3 regions of the Streptomyces sp. NPDC057900 genome follow, and region 3 is predicted to be linked to each of the others. Evidence: riboswitches for the same ligand, from Rfam matches in the RefSeq annotation. Region 3 holds a riboswitch; each other region holds the start of a gene.
The links. A riboswitch is a leader RNA that binds a small molecule or an ion and turns the genes downstream of it on or off. The one in region 3 is predicted to bind cyclic di-AMP.

Region 1 (2,252 bases), on a different contig from region 3:
CCGACGACACCGGCCGGGTGGTCATCGTGGACCGTCCCGGAGCGGTGCAGACCCAGCTGCTGATCGGCCGGATCGGCGCCGACCGGCACGACAGCGTCTGGCCGGCCCAGGTGCTCGGCACGTACTGCCTGGGCGGCACGCTGACCTCCCGGCTCGACCGGGTGCTGCGTGAGGAGAAGGGTTACACCTACGGCGTGCGCGCCTTCGCCCAGGTGCTGCGCTCCTCGGCCCGGGACTCCGCCTCCGGGGCGACCGGCGCCGCGATGCTCGCCATCAGCGGCTCGGTGGACACGGAGTCCACCGGACCGGCGCTGGAAGACCTGTGGAAGGTGCTGCGGACGCTGGCCGCTGAGGGCCTGACGGACGCCGAGCGCGAGACGGCCGTGCAGAACCTCGTGGGCGTGGCACCGCTGAAGTTCGAGACGGCCGCCTCCGTCGCGGGCACCCTCGCGGACCAGGTCGAACAGCACCTCGCGGACGACTACCAGGCACAGCTGTACGCGCGCCTGGCGGAGACCGGCACGGTGGAGGCTACGGCGGCCGTGGTCAACGCCTTCCCGGAGGACCGGCTGGTCACGGTCCTCGTCGGGGACGCCGCACAGATCAAGGAGCCCGTCACGGCTCTCGGCATCGGAGAGGTCTCGGTCGTCACCGGCTGACCTGTTACTGCCCCCGACAGCGGGGCGGGGACGAGGCCCTGGCGGGTCGTCTGCCGCCAGGGCCTCGCCTTTTGTCCGTTTTGGTGGAGAGGTTGCCTGTCTGCCCTGTGGGATGCGCTACAAAACGGCCTGTCCGTTTGGTGCGGGGAAGTGCCCCCGCTTAGCGTCGGCGCGGCTGTCCGTCACTCGTATGCCGCATCCGCGACGTACCGGGCAGCCATCGCCGAGTCCCCGTCAGGCGCGAGCCCGGGGAGCCGGGGACCCACGCAGTCCCTGGGGTGAATCGGATGCCCATGCCTCGTGCGAGGCCGGCGCATCCGTAGGAGACCTTCCTGCTCCGAACCCGTCAGCTAACCCGGTAGGCGAGAAGGAAGGAAAGGACCAGCCACTTCATGGCGTTCACCCGTGCCACCGGGAAGCACCGTGCCCCGTGCCGTATGACGCGCCGCGGCGCGAAGGCCGTCGGCATCGCGACCCTGGCGACCACCGGGGTCATCGGCTCGCTGGCCTCCCCGGCGCTCGCCGCGGACACCGAGGCCACCGCCACCGACACCGGCCTCTCCCAGATCATCGCCATCGAGGGCGACCTGGCCGACCGGATCGACGCCCAGGCGGACGCGCAGCGGCAGCAGGCCGACGCCGCCGCCAAGGCGAAGGCCAAGGCCGCCGTCGACGCGAAGAAGAAGGCAGAGGCGAAGGCCGAGAAGGCCAAGGCCGCCGCCAAGGCCAAGAAGGCCCGCGAGAGCGAGGCGCGTGCCGCCCGCTCCGCCGAGCGCGCCCGGCTGGGCACCTTCCAGCTGCCCGTCGCGGGTTCCTACGTGAGCACCGGCTACAAGTCCAGCGGCTCCCTGTGGTCCTCCGGCAGCCACTCCGGCATCGACTTCCACGCCGCGTCCGGCAGCTCCGTCGTCGCCGTCGGCGCCGGTACGGTCGTCGAGGCCGGCTGGGGCGGCGCGTACGGCAACAACATCGTGCTCCGGATGACGGACGGCACGTACACCCAGTACGGCCACCTCTCCTCGATCGCCGTGTCCGTCGGCCAGAGCGTCGGCCAGGGGCAGCGGATCGGCCTCTCCGGTGCCACCGGCAACGCCACCGGACCGCACCTCCACTTCGAGGCCCGCACCACCCCGTCGTACGGCTCCGACATGGACCCGGTCGCGTATCTGCGCGCCCACGGCGTCACCGTCTGACCGACGCGAAGCACCTCACTGAAGGCCCCGGCGACGCGCCGGGGCCTTCAGCCGTACCCGCGTCCGTACCCGCTCCGCGACCAAAAGATATTCATGAATTTCCACCCGGCATCGGAAATGCGTCCGCATTGCAATAGAGTCACGGGACAGGCGTCGATCGGCCGCGTTTCGCGGGGATTAAGGCGGAGGTTCGGACATGCGCATTCCGGCGCATTCGGTATGCACGGCAATCCGTGACGACATCGTCTCCGGTGTCTTCGAGCGCGGCAGCCGACTCACCGAGGAAGTGCTCGCACGCCGTTACGGGGTTTCCCGCGTCCCGGTGCGTGAAGCGCTGCGCACCCTGGAGTCCGAGGGCTTCGTGGTCACCCGCAGGCACGCCGGGGCCTGCGTCGCCGAG
Region 2 (2,252 bases), on a different contig from region 3:
TGCTGGCCGAACGCGTCGTCTTCCTCGGCACCCCGGTCGACGACGTCGCGGCCAACGACCTGGTCGCGCAGTTCATGTACCTGGAGCACGACGCACCCGACCGGCCCATCCAGCTCTACATCAACTCCCCCGGCGGCACGTTCGGAGCCATGACGGCGGTGTACGACACGATGGCCTACCTCACCTGCGAGGTGGAGACGTTCTGTCTCGGCCAGGCCAGTGCCGGCGCGGCCGTCCTGCTGGCCGCGGGAGCTCCCGGCAAGCGGCACGCGCTGCCCGGCGCGCGGGTCGTGCTGCAGCAGCCCGAACTCCCGGAGCCGGTGCGGGGACAGCCGTCCGACCTGGAGATCGAGGCCCGGGAACTGGCCAGGATGCGCGAGACGCTGACGGGCATGCTGGCCCGTCACACCGGCCGCCCCGCCGAGCGGATCTCCGACGACACCGAGCGCGACCTCATCCTCGACGCCGAGGGCGCCAAGGCCTACGGGCTGATCGACCACGTCCTGCAGAACCGCGGGCCCCTGTTGCCGCCCGCCGCGAGGTGAACCCGCGATGCGGCCACCCGAGTTCCCGCCGCTGCCCGCCCTGACCCGCGCGGAGGGCGAGTTCGTCGACCGATACCTGGAAGTCGTCGACCAGCTGGGCCGGATCAACCCGGCCCGCGCCGACGACACCTACCGGGCGCTGCGCGCCGCACAGGCGCTCGCCTCGCACGCCGCGGCCCTGCGGGACGCGCTCACGTTGATGCACGAGCGGGGTGAAAGCCGGATCCACTCCGCCACGTTGACGCGGGCGTTACGGGTGCTGGACGGGGAGCGCCGCGCCGGGCGGCTCACCCTGCCGCCCGACCCGCCGAGTTGATCAACTCCCTTGCGCCGACACGCCCGACAGCTGGACCGAATTATCTCGCTCGTTCGGCGTAGGTGTTACCTCGCAGGAGGGACAGGCCAACTTGCGCTTTCGAAGTGGGTCGTGGGTGAAATCTCCCGTTCCGCCCCTGGTACGGCACTGGAAGGAGAAGTACGGCAACCCCCCGTAAGGGCCCCTGTCCACCCGAACGGGTCAGTCGTGATGAGCCTCACATATCACTGTTTCACCTCGGAAATCCGGCGTTCGGTGAGTCAAGATCCCTGGGACGACAAGCCCCCGCCACCGCGGCGGGGCGGTCCGGGCGGACGCCGAGTCCTGCCGCTGTCCGGATGCCTGGTCGACAGGAGTGGATCGGCAGGAGTGGAGGACCCGAGCACAACGGGCCGACCGGAGATCCGGTCGTCCCTCGGGGTGAAGCCGCCACGTGCGGCCGGGCGACTTCGCCAGCCCGAACCCGACAGGTCATCCTTCACAGGCGGCTGACGAAGGGTTGCGCATGACTGCGCAGGTTCATGTCCCGTCTCTCCTCACCCGAGCCACCACGGCCTCGGTTCTGACTCTCGCAGCCGTCGGCGGCACGCTGTTCGTCCCCGGCGCCGTGACCGACGCCCAGGCCGCGACTCATTCGATGAAGGCGCTCAACATCGCCGCGTCGAAGAAGGGATCGCCGTACCGGTGGGGCGCCACCGGCCCCAGCCGTTTCGACTGCTCGGGTCTGACGCTCTATTCGTTCATGAAAGCGGGCAAGAAGCTCCCGCGCACCGCCCAGCAGCAGTACAACAAGACCCGGCACATCTCCGCCTCGAAGCGGCAGCGCGGGGATCTGGTCTTCTTCCACTCCGGCCGCAGCGTCTTCCACGTGGGTATCTACGCGGGCAGCGGCAAGATCTGGCACTCACCGAAGACCGGTGCCGTGGTGCGGCTGGAGAAGATCTGGACGAAGAGCGTCTACTACGGCCGGGTCAGCTGACGCCACCGCCCCGCCGCATGACCCGCGCCCCGCGTCAGCGCACCAGGGTGCCGGTCACCAGTACCGCCCCCAGCACGGTGAGTGCCGCGCCGCTGCCGCCCTCGATCGCGCGGGCGGTGCGCGGCCGGCGCAGCCACCGGCCCAGCCGGTCCACCAGGAGCGCCACGGCCGGGAACCAGATCAGTGCGAGCAGTACGACGATCGCGGCGAGCAGCAGCGTACGGGGCAGCGGGGCGGCCCCGGCCGGGACGAACTGCGGAAGCAGGCTGAGGAAGAGCACCGGCGCCTTGGGGTTCAGGGCGTTGGTCAGGAAGCCCTGGCGCAGTGCGCGCCGCGTCCCGTTCGTGGCGTGCGCGTCACCGTCCCGCCCGGTGGCGGTTTCGGCGGCCGCCGCCTGCCCGGGGCCGCGCCG
Region 3 (2,252 bases):
TGATCCCGTGCGACGCCAGGTAGGCGATCGGGTCGATGTCCGAGCCGTACGCCGGGCCGGTGCGGACCTCGAAGTGGAGGTGCGGGCCGGTGGCGTTGCCGGTGGCGCCGGAGAGGCCGACCTGCTGGCCCGCGGTCACGGTCTGGCCCGCCGAGACGGAGAGCGAGGACATGTGGCCGTACTGCGAGTAGTGGCCGTCGGCGTGCTTGATGACGACCTCGTTGCCGTACGCGCCGCCCCAGCCCGCGGTGACGACGGTGCCGGAGGTGATCGCCTTCACGCTGGTGCCGGTGGAGACGGGGAAGTCGATGCCGGTGTGGCTGCCGCTGGACCAGCTGGCACCGGAGGCGCGGTAGGCGGTGGTGTGGTTACCGGGGACCGGGTGGACGTAACCGGAGGCGCTGCCCTGGTCCGACGAGGCCGTGTTGGAGGCCTGGGTGTCGGAGGAGGACGCGGTGTCGGAGGCCGCGGGCGCCTTCGACTCGGTCTTGGCCGGGGCCTTCGAGGGGGCCTTCGACGGGGTGGTGGCGCCCGTGGAGGTGTGCGAGCCGGTGGCCGGGGCGTGGCCCCAGGCCTTGCCGCCGAGGGTCAGCTTCATGCCCGGGAAGATCAGGCTCGGGTTGTCGCCGACGACCTCGCGGTTGTCCTGGTACAGCTTCTCCCAGCCGCCCTTGACGTGGTGCTCGGCGGCGATCTTCGACAGGTAGTCACCGGAGACCACGGAGTACGTCTTGGTGCCGGACTGCTTGTCCGCGACCGGCTTGGCCGGGGTGGCGTGCGTGGCGGCGGCCGACTTCGCGGTGGCGGGAGCGGCCTGCTCCGCGGCGTTGGCACCGGTGGCGCCAAGCAGCGGAAGCGCGATGACGGCTCCGCCGGCGCTCGCGACGACGACGCCGCGGGCGATGGTGCTGGACTTGGGACGGCGGTGCTTACCCGGGATGGGCATGAAGAATTTCCTCTCCGGCGCCTACGAGGTGAGCTGTCGGGTTCGGGCTGGAGATGCCCGGCCGCGCCTGGCGCGACTTCACCCCGAGCCGTCCGGATCGCTCCGGTCGGCGGCTTACCTGGGTCCCCCGCTCCTGCCACACGGTGAGTGGGTGCGGAATTCCGGACGGCGGCAGGATTAGGCGTTCCATCCGGATTGACATGGAACGTAAGCGAGCCGGGACGGCGGAAACAAGCCACGGGTTCCACGCCGTATTCCGGACCGGGAATTCGATGCGGAATTCCGGTCACACTCCGTGGATTATGGATCTTGGCATTCCGCTTGGCGCACGGATTACCCGAGCGGCGCGCCGCCACACACCGTCACGGATATGATCCCGCTCACGAGAGGGCGACCATCTCCCGCATAAGCAGGGCATGTTCGACTAAAAGCCTCAATACGGACATGTCACGCCTACTGTTCGCGCGGCGTCCCGCAAAGGCACAGCACAGGGGGCGGCACAGGAGGCGAAACAGGGCGCGGGACGGGGCGCGAAACAGGGGCGCCGCCGGGATGATTGTCCGTGTATCCGATGTCGTATCGTCACGGGAATGGACCCGTCGGCGACACGCGTCGGCGGCAGAGCCCCCAGGAGTGACCGTGACGCAGCAGCTGCCACAGACCCCGTCGACGGAACCCGAGCTGGCGGGGGTCCGTAACTTCCGTGACGTGGGCGGACTGCCGACGTCGGACGGTCGCCGGGTTCGCCACGGACGGCTCTACCGCAGCGGCCACCTGGCGAGCGCCACACCCGAGGACGCGGCGTTCCTCGGCGGCCTCGGCCTGCACACGGTCTTCGACTTCCGTAACGCCGCCGACCTCAAGCTGGACGGACCGGACGTCGAGCTGCCCGGCGTGCGCAATGTGAACATCCCGCTCACCGACCCGGCGGACGGCAGCGAGTTCTGGCGGATGGTGCGCGACGGCGAGATGGACGAGCTGCGCGGAATCCTCGGCGGCGGCAAGGGGACGGACCGCATGGTCGCCTCCTACCGGTCGATCATCCTGGACCGCACCGCCGAGCACAGCCGGGTGCTGCACGCCCTGGCCGAGGACAGCGTCCCGGCCCTGATGCACTGCGCGGCGGGCAAGGACCGGGCCGGGCTCTCGATCGCGGTCTCGCTGCTCGCGGTGGGCGTCGGGCGCGACACGATCGAGGCGGACTACCTCAAGTCCAACGACACCCACCGCCGCTACCGGGTGCGCCGCAGCGACACCTCGGAGGCCGGGATGTCGCCCGAGGTGATGGAGCTCCTGAGCCCGCTCT

Region 1: it holds a riboswitch for cyclic di-AMP, as region 3 does, so the genes downstream of both, ACFVQ0_RS27830 (M23 family metallopeptidase) here and ACFVQ0_RS03315 (peptidoglycan DD-metalloendopeptidase family protein) in region 3, are expected to answer to the same signal.
Region 2: it holds a riboswitch for cyclic di-AMP, as region 3 does, so the genes downstream of both, ACFVQ0_RS23715 (C40 family peptidase) here and ACFVQ0_RS03315 (peptidoglycan DD-metalloendopeptidase family protein) in region 3, are expected to answer to the same signal.

The regions. Positions count from the first base shown of each region.
Region 1 covers NZ_JBHVOI010000009.1:112,417-114,668, forward strand. The annotation lists gene ACFVQ0_RS27825 (M16 family metallopeptidase) at 1-659, shown strand, start outside; cyclic di-AMP (ydaO/yuaA leader) riboswitch at 871-1,038, shown strand; gene ACFVQ0_RS27830 (M23 family metallopeptidase) at 1,052-1,852, shown strand; gene ACFVQ0_RS27835 (GntR family transcriptional regulator) at 2,049-2,252, shown strand, end outside.
Region 2 covers NZ_JBHVOI010000006.1:209,019-211,270, reverse strand. The annotation lists gene ACFVQ0_RS23725 (ATP-dependent Clp protease proteolytic subunit) at 1-545, shown strand, start outside; gene ACFVQ0_RS23720 (hypothetical protein) at 553-861, shown strand; cyclic di-AMP (ydaO/yuaA leader) riboswitch at 1,191-1,363, shown strand; gene ACFVQ0_RS23715 (C40 family peptidase) at 1,367-1,840, shown strand; gene ACFVQ0_RS23710 (LysE family translocator) at 1,875-2,252, opposite strand, start outside.
Region 3 covers NZ_JBHVOI010000001.1:815,014-817,265, forward strand. The annotation lists gene ACFVQ0_RS03315 (peptidoglycan DD-metalloendopeptidase family protein) at 1-946, opposite strand, end outside; cyclic di-AMP (ydaO/yuaA leader) riboswitch at 950-1,140, opposite strand; gene ACFVQ0_RS03320 (tyrosine-protein phosphatase) at 1,586-2,252, shown strand, end outside.